2 regions of the Pseudomonas sp. LARHCG127 genome follow, and region 2 is predicted to be linked to the other one. Evidence: riboswitches for the same ligand, from Rfam matches in the RefSeq annotation. Region 2 holds a riboswitch; the other holds the start of a gene.
What was found. Region 2 has a riboswitch for cobalamin ahead of cobW (cobalamin biosynthesis protein CobW). Riboswitches for the same ligand answer to the same signal wherever they lie in the genome.

Region 1 (7,321 bases), on a different contig from region 2:
GAGCTTGCTCCCGCTGGGTTGCGCAGCAGCCCCAAGCTTTTAGCGGTTGCTACGCAACCGAGCGGGAGCACGAGCCCTCGCCACGGGGATCGGTTTCAGCCCTGTTTTTTCGACACCCGCCAAATCTTGTTCCCCACATCATCAGCCACCAACAACCCACCCTGCTTGTCGATCACCACGCCCACTGGCCGGCCTTGGGCTTTTTCGTCGGCGTCCAAGAAACCAGTCAGCACATCCACCGGTTGTCCCACCGGTTTGCCGTCGTTGAACGGTACGAAAATCACTTTATAGCCACTGTGGGGCTTACGGTTCCAGGAACCGTGCTGGCCGATGAAAGCCCCTTCGGTAAACGGGGCGGGCAGGGTGCTGCCCTCGGCGAAGGTCAGGCCCAATGAGGCCGTGTGCGGTCCGACGGCGTAGTCCGGGGCGATGGCCTTCGCCACCAGGGCAGGGTTCTGCGGTTCGACCCGGGCATCGACGTTTTGCCCGTAATAGCTATAAGGCCAGCCATAAAAGGCGCCGTCCTTGACCGAGGTGATGTAGTCCGGCACCAGATCGCTGCCGATCTCGTCCCGCTCGTTCACCGCCGTCCAGAGCGCACCACTGCGCGGTTCCCAAGCCAGGCCGTTGGGGTTGCGCAGGCCTGAGGCGAAAATCCGGTGCTTGCCGCTGGCACGGTCCACTTCCCAAATGGCGGCGCGACCTTCCTCGGCCTCCATGCCATTTTCCCCGACGTTGCTGTTCGAGCCGGTGGTGACGTACAGCTTGCTGCCGTCGCGGCTGGCAATCACATTTTTAGTCCAGTGGTGGTTGAGGGTGCCGCCGGGTAGATCGACGACCTTGGTTGGCTGTGCATTGATTTGCGTGTCACCCTCTTTGTAGGGGAAGCGAATCAACCGGTCGGTATCGGCCACGTACAGGTCATTGCCCACCAGGGTCATGCCGAACGGTGAGTTGAGGTTTTCCAGGAACACCGTACGGGTTTCGGCGATGCCGTCGTGGTTGGCGTCGCGTAACAGCGTGATGCGATTGGGGCTGGGCACCCCGGCACCGGCGCGGCCCATGACTTTTTTCATCACCCACCCACGGATGCCCTTGGAATCGTCCGGCTTGGGCGGGGCATTGGTTTCGGCCACCAGCACATCGCCATTGGGCAACACATAGAGCCAGCGCGGATGATCCAGCCCTTCCGCGAAGGCGCCCACTTGCAGGCCTTGGGCCGGGGTTGGCTTGGCGCCTTGCGGCCAGCCGATGGCTTCGGCGATGTTGACGGTGGGGATCAGGGTCTTGTTCGGTTCGGGCAGTTTCGGTGCAGGGCCAGTGCCGTCGGAGACTTGCAAGGTGGACGATTCGCCACAAGCGACAAGCCCGGCGGCAAGGGCGACGATCAGAAGGTGAGGTGGCTTGAGCATGCTGGCGTCCCTATGAATGCATGTGGTTATTCATAGAGGAGCGTAGACGCGCGATGGTTCAACTGTGGGTAGGCCATCCCGCCAGCCAGGTCCCTGTGATTTTGTGATTGCTGAAAATCCACTGTGGGAGCGAGCTTGCTCGCGATGGCGGTGCATCAGCCTGTGTTGATGTTGACTGGCACACCGCTATCGCGAGCAAGCTCGCTCCCACATGAGGTCACCTCGCGGTTTCTTGCTGAACGAATCAACCATGGGCCTGCTTGAACAGCACCGCGATACCAGGATGGTACTGCCCGGCTTCGTTGCGCAATTTGCGATAGGCGTAAGGGAAGTACCAGGCCACGGCGCAGGTATTTTCTTTCTGCAGGTCGTCGATCATGTCCTGCAGCTCTTCGGGCGTGGCGCTTTGCTGGGCTTTTTGCGGCGAGACGAACAGGCAGCCCAGCTTCAGGTCGCTGGCGTAGCTGATGCGCTTGGCATCGCTGGTGGCTTCGAGCAGCGGTTGGGTCAGGTTCAGGTTGTTGACCTTGGGCCAGCGTTGGGTGGCCTGGATGAAGGCGCGTTCCTCCGTGCTGGCGATGAACAGGTCGGCGCTGACGTTACGTTCGCCTTCTTCGTTCTGCTTGCGGGTCGGGGCGTTCTGCAGCGTGACCATTTCGGCCATCCAGGCAGCGGCCGACAGCAAGCCAAGGTTGGCCCGTTCATCGAACCAGTAGGGCGTGTCGTTATCGCCGCGCACGGCGTTGTAGCGGTCGATACAATCAAACCAGCGTTCCAGCAGCGGGCGCAGGAATTCCAGCTTTGGATTGCTGATGAGCATGCCTTGCATGTTTTTGCCCTCTTGTTCTTGTGATATCGGGTCGTGATGCCTATTTGATATCACTTGCCGTAGCGTGGCACAAGATTGACGTCACTTTATTGATCGTGGCCAATGTTCCGTGCACGAGCCATGGCGGCTTTAATTGACGCTCCACCCCCAACCCTCTAACCTTCGCCGCTTGTTTCAGGTGCTCTGTGACCGCGTTCGACAGAGTGAAACAGGGAAGCCGGTGAGTGCACACGAACCCGGCGCTGCCCCCGCAACGGTAAATGAGTCAACGCTGCGTACAGGCCACTGTGTCGGATGACATGGGAAGGCGCGCAGCCAGGCACCACGCCGCTCATGAGCCCGGAGACCGGCCTGATCCATCCAACGGCATCACGGTGGGCGATGCCAGGCTTGTTGCCGTCTTTTTTGTGCCCGCCCGCCGTTATCCAATCCCCCTGCGGAGGCTCCCCCATGACCGACTCCCTCATCACCGATACGTCTGATCGCGACGAACGCCACCTGGCGCGCATGCTGCGCAAGAAAGCCGTGATCGACGAGCGCATCGCCAACTCGCCGAACGAATGCGGCTTGCTGCTGGTGCTGACCGGTAACGGCAAGGGCAAGAGCAGTTCTGCGTTTGGCATGCTGGCCCGGGCCATGGGCCACGGCATGCAGTGCGGCGTGGTGCAGTTCATCAAGGGCCGCAACAGCACCGGTGAAGAGCTGTTCTTCCGTCGCTTCCCGGAGCAGGTGCGCTTTCATGTCATGGGTGAAGGTTTCACCTGGGAAACCCAGGACCGCCAGCGCGACATCGCCGCCGCTGAAGCCGCCTGGGCCGTATCCCGTCAATTACTCAGTGATCCGTCCATTGGCCTGGTAGTGCTCGACGAGTTGAACATTGCCCTCAAGCACGGCTACCTTGACCTCGACCAGGTGCTGAGCGATCTGCAAGCCCGTCCGCCGATGCAGCATGTGGTCGTGACCGGTCGCGGCGCCAAGCCCGAGATGATCGAGCTGGCCGACACCGTGACGGAAATGGGCATGATCAAGCACGCGTTCCAGGCGGGCATCAAGGCGCAGAAAGGCGTCGAGCTGTGAGCGATGCGGCCGTGATCCGCCACTGTCCGGCGGTGCTGATCGCAGCGCCAGCCTCGGGCCAAGGCAAGACCACCGTCACCGCAGCGCTCGCCCGGTTGCATCGCAACCAGGGACGCAAGGTGCGCGTGTTCAAATGTGGCCCGGACTTTCTCGACCCGATGATCCTGGAGCGGGCCAGCGGCGCGCCGGTCTATCAATTGGACATGTGGATGGTGGGCGAGCAGGAAAGTCGCCGGTTGTTGTGGGAAGCCGCTGCTGAAGCGGACCTGATCCTCATCGAAGGGGTGATGGGACTGTTCGACGGCACCCCGTCCAGCGCCGACCTGGCGCGGCATTTTGGCGTGCCGGTGCTGGCGGTGATCGACGGCACGGCCATGGCCCAGACCTTCGGTGCCCTGGCCTTGGGCCTGGCCCGTTATCAACCTGACCTGCCATTCGCCGGGGTCTTGGCCAACCGGGTCGGCACCTTGCGCCACGCGCAATTGCTCGAAGGCAGCCTGACCGAAGGCCTGCGTTGGTACGGCGCGCTGTCCCGGGAAACCGGCATCGAATTGCCCAGCCGTCATCTCGGCTTGGTCCAGGCCAGCGAGTTGAACGACTTGGACGCGCGCCTCGACGCGGCCGCCGAGGCCCTGGCCGGCAGTTGCGAAGTGGCACTGCCGCCCGCCGTGGCGTTCGCCGCGCCTGAGGTGGTGGCCGTTGAGCCGTGGCTCGATGGGGTGCGCATCGCCGTGGCCCGTGACGAAGCGTTCGCCTTCACCTATGGCGCCAGCCTTGATCTGCTGCGGGCCATGGGCGCGCAGTTGCGCTTCTTTTCGCCGATCCATGACGGCGAACTGCCCGAGGCGGACAGCCTTTATTTGCCCGGCGGTTATCCGGAGCTGCACCACGTTGCGCTGGCCCGGAATGCGCCGATGCTGGCCGCGATCCGTGCGCACCATGCCGCCAATAAGCCGTTGCTCGCCGAATGCGGCGGCATGTTGTATCTGCTCGATTCACTGACCGACGTCGACGGCGTACGCGCCGAACTCCTGGGGTTGCTGGCCGGCGATGCGCAGATGCAAAAGCGCTTGGCGGCCCTGGCGTTGCAATCGGTGGATTTGCCGGAAGGCAACCTGCGTGGGCATACCTACCATCACTCCCTGACCAGCACCGAGCTCGAGCCGATTGCCCGTGGCCACAGCCCGAATGGCGGGCGAGGGGCGGAGGCGGTGTTCCGACAGGGGCGGATGACGGCTTCCTATGTGCATTTTTATTTTCCGTCCAATCCGCGGGCGATTGCGGCGTTGTTTGCGCCTGACCTTGAGGCCGCTATCGCGAGCAAGCTCGCTCCCACAGGGGACCCAGTGAGCTCAAGTGCATCGCTAGCCCAAGGGGACCAAGTGATCTCAAGTGCACCGCTAGCCCAAGGGGACCCAGTGATCTCAAGTGCATCGCTAGCCCAAGGGGACCCAGTGATCTCAAGTGCATCGCTAGCCCAAGGGGACCCAGTGATCTCAAGTGCACCGCTAGCCCAAGGGGACCCAGTGATCTCAAGTGCAACGCTAGCCCAAGGGGACCCAGTGATCTCAAGTGCAACGCTAGCCAATGTGGGAGCGAGCTTGCTCGCGAAGAGGCCATGACTGACAACGCCTTTACCCAGGCCGAACGCGACGCCGTCTACCGCGCCATCGCCGAGCGCCGCGACATGCGCCATTTCAGCGGTGGCACGGTGGAGCCGGCCTTGCTGCGCCGTCTGCTGGAAGCCGCGCACCAGGCCCCCAGCGTCGGCCTGATGCAGCCATGGCGATTCATCCGCATCAGCGATCGCGCCTTGCGTGGGCAGATCCGCCAACGGGTGGAAGAAGAACGCATCCGTACCGCCGAGGCCCTCGGCGAGCGCAGCGACGAGTTCATGAAGCTCAAGGTCGAAGGCATCGACGACTGCGCCGAAGTGCTGGTGGCGGCCTTGATGGAGGATCGCGAGCGGCACATCTTCGGTCGCCGGACCTTGCCGGAAATGGACCTGGCCTCGCTGTCCTGCGCGATCCAGAACCTGTGGCTGGCCTCCCGTGCCGAAGGGTTGGGGATGGGCTGGGTGTCGTTGTTCGAGCCCCAGGCCCTGGCCGACCTGCTGGGGTTTCCCGCCGGGGCCAAGCCGCTGGCGATTCTTTGCCTGGGCCCGGTCGAGGGTTTCTACCCGGCGCCGATGCTCGCCCTGGAAGGGTGGGCGCAACCGCGTCCGCTCAATGAACTGCTGTATGAAAACCGTTGGGGAACGAGCCCATGAGTGTGGCCTTGCTCAGTGCCGCCGCGGTGGCGCTGGATGCGCTGCTGGGCGAGCCCCGGCGCTGGCACCCGCTGGTGGCGTTCGGCGGTTTTGCCGATCGCATCGAACAACGCTTCAACGCCGGCGGACGCGGCTGGCGCAGCCACGGCGTGACGGCGTGGGTCATCGCGGTGGTGCCGTTGACCCTGCTCGCCACGGCCTTGTCGTGGGCGCCGATGGTGGGCTGGTTGGTGGAGATCCTGGCGTTGTACTGTGCCCTTGGCCTGCGCAGCCTCGGTGAGCATGTCGAGCCGGTGGCGCGGGCGCTGCGCAGCGGTGATCTGGACGAGGCACGCAAGCGTGTCGGTTACCTGGTCAGTCGCGAGACGGCTGAACTGGATGAAACCGCCGTGGCCCGCGCCGCCACCGAGTCGGTGCTGGAAAACGGCAGCGACGCGGTGTTCGCCGCGTTGTTCTGGTTCGCCGTGGCCGGCGCGCCGGGTGTGGTTTTGTACCGCCTGAGCAATACCCTCGACGCCATGTGGGGCTATCGCAACGAACGCTTCGAGCGCTTCGGCTGGGCGGCGGCCAAGATTGATGACGTACTCAACTACATTCCGGCGCGCCTGGTGGCATTGACCTACGCGCTGCTTGGTAAAACTCGCCTGGCGCTCAGATGCTGGCGCACCCAGGGCCCGACCTGGGACAGCCCCAACGCCGGGCCGGTGATGGCCGCCGGGGCTGGAGCGCTGGGGGTCGAGTTGGGCGGGGCGGCGGTTTACCACGGTGAACTGCACCAACGTCCGCCTTTGGGCGAAGGCGTGCCGGCGAGTGCCGATTCCATTGATCGCGGCTGGCAATTGGTCCAGCGCGGGGTATGGTTGTGGTTGCTGATTCTCTGCCTGGGAGCTGAGTTCTATGCTTGAGCACGGCGGGCGCTTGCGCAACGCAGCCCGGCAATACGGCATTGCCGAGGCCGATTGGCTCGACTTGTCCAGCGGCCTCGCGCCTTGGCCGTTCGACGTTCCGGCGATTCCTTTGCGGGCCTGGGCGCGCCTGCCGGAAACCGATGACGGCTTGGAACAGGCCGCCTGCGATTACTACGGTGCGTTGGACGTGCTGCCGGTGGCCGGTTCGCAGATGGCCATCCAGCTGTTGCCGCGCCTGCGCCGCAGCGGCAAGGTCGGCGTCCTGTCGCCCTGTTACGCCGAGCACGCCGAAGCCTGGCGCCGTAGCGGCTATATCGTGCGCGAGGTGCTGGAGGCGGAAGTGGATTTCTTCCTCGACAGCCTCGACGTGCTGGTGGTGGTCAATCCGAACAACCCCACGGGCCTGAGCCTGGCCCCGGAGCGCTTGCTGGACTGGCATGCCCGCCTGGCCCAGCGCGGTGGCTGGCTGGTAGTAGATGAAGCGTTCATGGACGTCACCCCGGCGCTGAGCCTGGCGGCGCATACCCAGTTGGTCGGGTTGATCGTGCTGCGTTCGTTCGGCAAGTTCTTTGGCCTGGCCGGGGTGCGCCTGGGGTTTGTCTTGGCTGAGCGGCGCTTGCTCAAGTTGCTCGCCGAACAAGTCGGGCCGTGGGTCGTCAGCGGGCCGACCCGGGTGCTGGGCCAGGCGTGCTTGCTGGACACCGACGCCCATGCGCGCCAGCGCCAACGCTGCGAAGCCACCAGCCAACGCCTGGCGCTGTTGCTCGAACGTCACGGCTTCAAGCCTCAGGGCGGTTGCGGATTGTTCCAATGGCTGGTCATCGAA
Region 2 (7,321 bases):
GGCGGCGACGGCCTGCACGGCGGCGTCGAACAAGCGGATCAGGTTGGCAAAGGCATCCCGGAAGAACCCGGACACCCGCAACGTGACATCGACCCGGGGCCGGTCCAGCAGGCTCAACGGCAGGATCTCGAAGTCATCGACCCGCTGGCTGCCGGTGGCCCACACCGGACGCACGCCCATCAACGCCATGGCCTGGGCGATGTCGTCACCGCCGGTGCGCATCGTGGCGGTGCCCCACACCGACAGGCCGAGCTGGCGCAGGTGATCGCCGTGGTCCTGCAAGTGCCGTTCAAGGATCAGATTCGCCGACTGGAAACCGATGCGCCACGCCGTGGTGGTGGGCAGGTTGCGCACGTCCACTGAGAAAAAGTTTCGCCCGGTGGGCAATACGTCCAGACGCCCGCGGCTCGGCGCGCCGCTGGGGCCGGCCGGCACGAAGCGCCCGCCCAGGGCATCGAGCAGGCCACGCATTTCCGCCGGGCCGCAGGCATCCAGGCGCGGGGCTACGACGGACCGCAGGTTTTCAATAATGTCGAAAACCGTCTCCCAGCCCACCCCCTCCAGTGGCTCGACGACACCGTCCAGCGCCCGCTCGATCAACTGCGCCGCGAACAGCTCCAGGCGCTCGCGGGTATCACCGGCGGTGCGCCAAGGCTCGGTACTGACCTGACGCAACGCCTCGGGGCGCTCCCCCGTCCAGGGCTCGGCCAAGGCACAATCCAGCGGATCGAAACCCAGCCCGAACGCCTTGGCCAGCGCCCGCAACAGACTCGACTGGGCGCCTTTGCCATCGCCCCGGGGAATGCGCAGCAACGCCAGCAACGTATCGATGCGCAGCCGCCCGCTGGGCGACTCGCCAAAAACGTGCAGGCCGTCGCGGATCTGCGACTCCTTCAAGTCGCACAGGTACGTGTCCAGGCGGGGCAGCCAGATCGCCGCGTCGGCATCGCTGTCCAGGGCGGCATCCAGTTGCAGCTCACGGTCGATGTGCGTCTCGCGCACCAGGTTGAGGATGTCCCGTTGCAGTTCCCGGGCGCGGCGCGGATCGAGCAATTGCGCCTCGTAGTACTCGTCCGCCAACAACTCGAGGTTACGCAGCGGCCCATAGGTTTCGGCCCGGGTCAGCGGCGGCATCAAGTGGTCGATGATCACCGCCTGGGTCCGTCGTTTGGCCTGGGCGCCCTCGCCCGGGTCGTTGACGATGAATGGATAGATATTCGGCAGCGGCCCCAGCAGCACGTCCGGCCAGCAGTTTTCCGAGAGCCCGACGCCCTTGCCCGGCAGCCATTCGAGGTTGCCGTGCTTGCCGACGTGGATCGTTGCGTGGACGCCGTAGGTGTGGCGCAACCAGAAATAAAACGCCAGGTACCCGTGGGGCGGCACCAGGTCCGGGTCGTGGTACACCGCGCTCGGATCGACCTGATAACCCCGCGCCGGCTGGATGCCGACAAACGTCAGGCCCAGGCGCAGGCCGGCGACCATCAGGCGCCCGTCGCGGAACATCGGGTCCTGGTCGGGCGAGCCCCAGCGTGCCAACACCGCTTGGCGATTGGCCTCGGGCAGCGCGTCGAACAGGGATTGGTAGGCATCGAGGGCCAGGCTCTGGTGACAGGGACGCAAGTCGAGGCTGTCCAGGTCGTTACTGACCCCGCCGAGCAATTGCTGGATCAACGCAGTGCCGCTCGCCGGCAGTTCGGCCGGCAGTGGATAGCCCTCGGCCTGCAAGGCCCGCAGGATGTTCAAGGCCGCCGCCGGGGTGTCCAGGCCGACACCGTTGCCGATGCGCCCATCCCGGGTCGGGTAGTTGGCGAGGATCAGCGCCACTCGCTTTTGCCCGTTGGGCAGGCACGCCAGGGTGGTCCAGCGCTGGGCCAGTGCGGCGACAAAATCCATGCGCTCGGGCACGGCGCGGTAGCAGACCACGTCGCTCTGGCTGCGTTCGCTGCGCCAGGCCAAGTCCTTGAAACTGATGGGACGGCTGATGATTCGTCCGTCCAGTTCCGGCAAGGCAATGTGCATCGCCAGGTCCCGTGGTCCCAAGCCCTGCTCGTTGGCACGCCAGCCGGGTTCGTTGTCCTGGGCGCAAATGGCCTGGATCACCGGGATATTGCGGCGAAACGGTCGCAAATGCGGCGCTTCGGGGCTGGATTGAGCGAAGCCGGTGGTGTTGAGGATCACCCCCGCTTCCACCTCGTCCAGCCAGTCCTCGACCCGCGCAAGGCAAGCCGGCTCCTTGAGGCTGGCCACGGCAATCGGCAGCGGATTGAGCCCCGCCGCTTGCAGGCGCTGGCAGAACACGTCGATGAACGCGGTGTTCGCCGCTTGCAGGTGGGAGCGATAAAACAGCACCGCCGCCACCGGTTGCCCGACCTGCCAGTCGGCTTGCCAATCGCCGAGGCTGGCGCTGATTTTCGCCGGGTGATAGATAGCCGTGCGTGGCAAGGCCTGCGGCTCGGCCCAGGGGTAATCGCGGCCGAACCATTGGCTGCCGAGATTGTGAAACAAGTCCAGGGCATTGCCCAACCCGCCCTGGCGCAAGAACTGCCAGAGCCGGTCGCGGTCCTCGACGGCCACGTTGCTCAGGTCACTGAGCTCCGGGTCCGGACGGTCATCCCCCGGCACCAGGATCAGCTTCACCCCGCGTCCGGCCAGCTCCATCAGGCGCTCGATGCCGTAGCGCCAATAGCCGATGCCGCCGTGCAGCGACAGCAGGATCACCTTGGCGTGTTGCAGCACGTCTTCGAAATACAGGTCCACCGAGGCGTGGTTCTGCACCTGCATCGGGTTGGCGAGGCGAAACTGCGGGTAGTCGTCCGGCAACTGCCGCGCCGCTTCGGCCAATAGCGCCAGGCTGGAGTCGCCGCTGCACAGGATCACCAGTTCGGCGGGGGTTTGCCCCAGGTCGGCAATGTTGTCATCCGACACGAAACCGCCGGGCTGAGTCCTGAGCAGGTGCATGGCTTAGGCGCTGAGGGCGGCGCGCAATTGCGCTTCGAGCAGCGCGGCATCCAGCGCCTGGCCGATCAGCACCAGACGGGTGACCCGCGCTTCCTCGGCGCCCCACTGACGGTCGAAATGCTTGTCGAAGCGCGTACCGACGCCCTGGATCAACAGGCGCATCGGCTTGTTCGGGATCGCCGCAAAACCCTTGATCCGCAGTACGCCGTGCTGGACCACCAGTTGCGTCAGTGCATCCAGCAGCAGGCTTTCGTCGGCCTGGGGCAGTTCGATGGAAATGGAATCGAAGGCGTCATGATCGTGGTCGTCATCGTCGCCGTCATGGTGATGGTCGTGATGGCTGTGGCGACCGTCGATGTGTTCTTCGGAACCGGCGCCCAGGCCGATCAGCACGTCCAGTGGCAGCCGACCGCTGCTGGCTTCGATGACCTTGACCGCTGGCGGCAGTTCTTCGGCGACTTCCAGGCGCACCCTGGCCAGGTCTTCAGGGCTGATCAGGTCGGCCTTGTTGAGGATCACCAGGTCGGCGCTGGCCAGTTGGTCGGCGAACAATTCGTGCAGCGGCGATTCGTGATCCAGGTTCGGGTCGAGTTTGCGCATGGCGTCGACCTGGTCGGGGAAGGCGGCGAAGGTACCCGCGGCCACGGCCGGGCTGTCCACGACGGTGATCACCGCATCGACGGTGCAGGCGCTGCGGATTTCCGGCCACTGGAAGGCCTGGACCAGCGGCTTGGGCAGGGCCAAGCCAGAGGTTTCGATGAGGATGTGGTCGAGGTCGCCACGCCGGGCCACCAGCTCACGCATCACCGGGAAAAATTCTTCCTGCACCGTGCAGCACAGGCAACCGTTGGCCAGTTCGTAGACGCGGCCGTTGGCTTCTTCTTCGGTGCAACCGATGGTGCACTGCTTGAGGATCTCGCCGTCGATGCCCAGCTCGCCGAACTCGTTGACGATCACGGCGATGCGCCGGCCCTGGGCGTTGTCGAGCATGTGCCGCAGCAAGGTGGTCTTACCCGAGCCGAGGAAGCCGGTGACGATGGTGACGGGGAGTTTGGCCAGTGTTTTCATCGGATGCCCTTTGGCAAGGTGGCGGGCAAACGGGACGACAACCGCTGGCACAGGCGTGCGGAAGATTTCGCCACCGGATCACCCCGCCCGGTTGTAGTGAGAATCTGTTTCGAGGCAGGTCTCCTGGCTGACGGCGGGCCGGTCTTTCGACTGGCAATTGCTGCGCCTTCCCGTGCGCCTTTGGTAAAAAGGCATGCACAGTGGCCTTGCAGAAACCTCACCGTTCACAGTTGCGGGGGCAGCCGCGGCTTGGACCGCGTTCCCTTCTTAGCTCCGGCGCATGCCGAAGAACCTCGAAGGCGCAAGGCTACGCAGGGTGTGGGGGCGGGTCAATCGCCAGAGCGTTTTGCGGTGCATGGACGGGCCTCATCGCGAGCAAGCTCGCTCCCACAGTGGTTCTGCATCGCCCTCAAATTTAGGGCCCGGCGAAGATCCTGTGTGGGAGCGAGCTTGCTCGCGATGGATGCGACTCGCTGCGAGAATTGACGCCTGGACCCCACCCATGCTCTCCTGTGCGCCTAGTTACGGGTGCCCTTCACAGGGTGAAACGGGAAACCGGTGAATCGTGTGCTTTACTCCAAAGCCACGTCAGTCCGGTGCTGCCCCCGCAACGGTAAGCGAGCGAAGCGTCTGAACCACTGTGTCCACGGACATGGGAAGGGTGACGCTTGCAGGCCAGGCACAAGCCCAGCCCCTCGTGAGCCCGGAGACCGGCCCATGACTCAAGCATCAACAAACCCGCGGTGGGCGGGCGCTGTTCGAACCTTGGCGGGTTTTCGCCCGGGGTCTCATCGCGCTCGCATCCCCCACGGAACAAAAACAGAGGGAAGCGCCATGTCGACCATCAGCAGCACCGCCCGCTCCGCCAGCAGCACCACCACCCTGAGCCAACGCCTGAGCGCCGCGATCCTGGCTTCGATCCTGGGGGCGGGGTTGGTCTATTTCGCCGGTTTCTCCCACATCGAAGCGGTACACAACGCCGCCCACGATACCCGCCACAGCGCCGCCTTCCCCTGCCATTGAGAACCGACGACATGATCAAGCGTATCGCCCAGACCGCCGGTTTCAGCGGTTTGCTGGCCGCCCTGCTGTTGACCCTGTTGCAGAGTTTCTGGGTATCGCCGCTGATTCTCCAGGCGGAAACCTTCGAGAAGGCTCCGACGACCGAGGTTCACGAACACGCCGACGGGGCCACCCATACCCATGACGCCGAAGCCTGGGAGCCGGAAGACGGTTGGCAGCGGGTACTGTCCACCACCGGCGGTAACCTGGTGGTCGCCGTGGGTTTTGCCCTGATGCTGGCGGGCCTGTACACCTTGCGCGCACCGACTCGCACCTCCCAAGGCCTGCTCTGGGGCTTGGCCGGTTATGCCACCTTCGTCCTGGCACCGACCCTCGGCCTGCCCCCGGAGCTGCCCGGCACCGCGGCGGCCGACCTGGCCCAGCGGCAAATGTGGTGGATTGGCACCGCGGCGTCCACGGCGGTGGGCATTGCCTTGATCGCCTTCGGCCAGCATTGGCTGCTCAAGATACTGGGCGCGGCGACGTTGCTGGTGCCCCACGTCATCGGCGCACCGCAACCGGAAGTCCACTCGATGCTGGCGCCCGAAGCGCTTGAGAGCCAGTTCAAGATCGCCTCGCAGGTGACCAACGTCGCGTTCTGGCTGGCCCTGGGCCTGATCAGCGCCTGGCTGTTTCGCCGTGGCGACCAGGCCCACCACGACGCATGAACGCCGCGCCGATCCTGGTGATCGGCCTGGGCTGCCAGCGCGGTTGCCCGGCCAGCACACTGCGGGCCTTGCTCGAACAGACATTGATGGCCCACGGCATCGAGCTTCACCAGGTGCGGGCCCTGGCCAGTATCGACCTCAAGCGTGACGAGCCCGGGTTGTTGGAACTGGCCGGGCAATTGGGCTTGCCGCTGACCTGCTTCAGTGCCGAACAACTGGCCGACTACGAGCCGCGGCTCAGTCACCGTTCCGAGATCGCTTTCGAGCGAACCGGTTGCCACGGTATCGCCGAAAGCGCTGCCCTGGCCTTGGCCGACCAGTTGGGCACCACGACGTCGTCAACACTGCAGATTCCCCGACAGAAAGGCCCCCAATGCACGTTGGCATTGGCGGTCGTGGGGTAAAACCCGATAATCGGCGTCCAGGATCATGAGCGATATTCATCTGGGCGACGCTCACCCACCTTTCTCAGGAGCCGGTCAATGACCGTGTACTTCATCGGCGCCGGCCCCGGCGACCCGGACCTCATCACGGTCAAAGGCCAACGACTGATCCGCCAGTGTGCGGTGATCATCTACGCCGGCTCGCTGGTGCCGACCGCCGTCCTCGAAGGCCATTGTGCCGAACAGGTGATCAACAGCGCCGAGCTGCATCTGGAACAAATCATCGAATTGATCAAGAGCGCCCATCTCAAGGGCCAGGACGTGGCCCGGGTACACTCCGGCGATCCGAGCTTGTACGGCGCCATCGGCGAGCAGATTCGCTGCTTGCGGGAACTGGGCATCCCGTTCGAAATCATCCCGGGAGTAACCGCGACCTCAGCCTGCGCCGCCCTGCTGGGCGCCGAATTGACCTTGCCGGACATCTCCCAGAGCCTGATCCTCACCCGTTACGCCGACAAGTCCCCGATGCCCGCCGGGGAGGAACTGGGCAGCCTGGCCCAGCACGGGGCAACCATGGCGATTCACCTGGGGGTCAATCATCTGGAAAAAATCGTCGACGAACTGCGGCCCCACTACGGCGCCGATTGCCCGATCGCGGTGATCCACCGGGCGACCTGGCCAGATCAGGATTGGGTGATGGGGACGTTGGACGATATCGCGACAAAGGTACAAGCCAAGGGCTTTCGCCGCACGGCGCTGATTCTGGTGGGACGGGTGTTGGGCAACGATGTGTTCAGCGAGTCTTCGCTGTACCGCGCCGGGCATGCGCATCTGTACCGGCCCTGACTCCCTCAGCAAGAGCTAACCCAGATTCCCTGTGGGAGCGACAAGAAAAGTGACGGTCACCGCAGCTCCCACAGGGTTCGGCAGGTGCCCACAGGTTTACGCGGCGATCACCGAAGCTTTTGTGGCGAGGGAGCTTGCTCCCGCTGGACCGCGAAGCGGTCCCCTGGCAACCCCTGCATCATCACGAGAATGCATCGATTGCCTGGCGATTGCTTCGCAATCGAGCGGGAGCAAGCTCCCTCGCCACAGCGTTTTGCGCGCAGCGAACACCTATCAGTAGTAGGCGTTTTCTTTCTGCGTATGGTCGGTCACGTCGCGTACGCCCTTGAGTTCCGG

Region 1: linked by a shared signal. The riboswitch ahead of cobO (cob(I)yrinic acid a,c-diamide adenosyltransferase) and the one ahead of cobW (cobalamin biosynthesis protein CobW) in region 2 are both predicted to bind cobalamin.

What each region holds. Positions count from the first base shown of each region.
Region 1 covers NZ_JBIXJT010000007.1:325,611-332,931, forward strand. Annotated here, with positions in the region: gene ACIPQ1_RS14880 (PQQ-dependent sugar dehydrogenase) at 96-1,412, opposite strand; gene ACIPQ1_RS14885 (hypothetical protein) at 1,657-2,241, opposite strand; cobalamin riboswitch at 2,401-2,610, shown strand; gene cobO (cob(I)yrinic acid a,c-diamide adenosyltransferase) at 2,692-3,318, shown strand; partial or broken gene ACIPQ1_RS14895 (cobyrinate a,c-diamide synthase) at 3,315-4,676, shown strand; gene bluB (5,6-dimethylbenzimidazole synthase) at 4,937-5,587, shown strand; gene cbiB (adenosylcobinamide-phosphate synthase CbiB) at 5,584-6,492, shown strand; gene cobD (threonine-phosphate decarboxylase CobD) at 6,485-7,321, shown strand, end outside.
Region 2 covers NZ_JBIXJT010000006.1:245,024-252,344, forward strand. Annotated here, with positions in the region: gene cobN (cobaltochelatase subunit CobN) at 1-2,958, opposite strand, end outside; gene cobW (cobalamin biosynthesis protein CobW) at 2,962-4,026, opposite strand; cobalamin riboswitch at 4,123-4,337, opposite strand; cobalamin riboswitch at 4,536-4,759, shown strand; gene ACIPQ1_RS12865 (CbtB domain-containing protein) at 4,861-5,049, shown strand; gene ACIPQ1_RS12870 (CbtA family protein) at 5,061-5,756, shown strand; gene ACIPQ1_RS12875 (cobalamin biosynthesis protein) at 5,753-6,160, shown strand; gene cobM (precorrin-4 C(11)-methyltransferase) at 6,239-6,985, shown strand; gene nfuA (Fe-S biogenesis protein NfuA) at 7,259-7,321, opposite strand, start outside.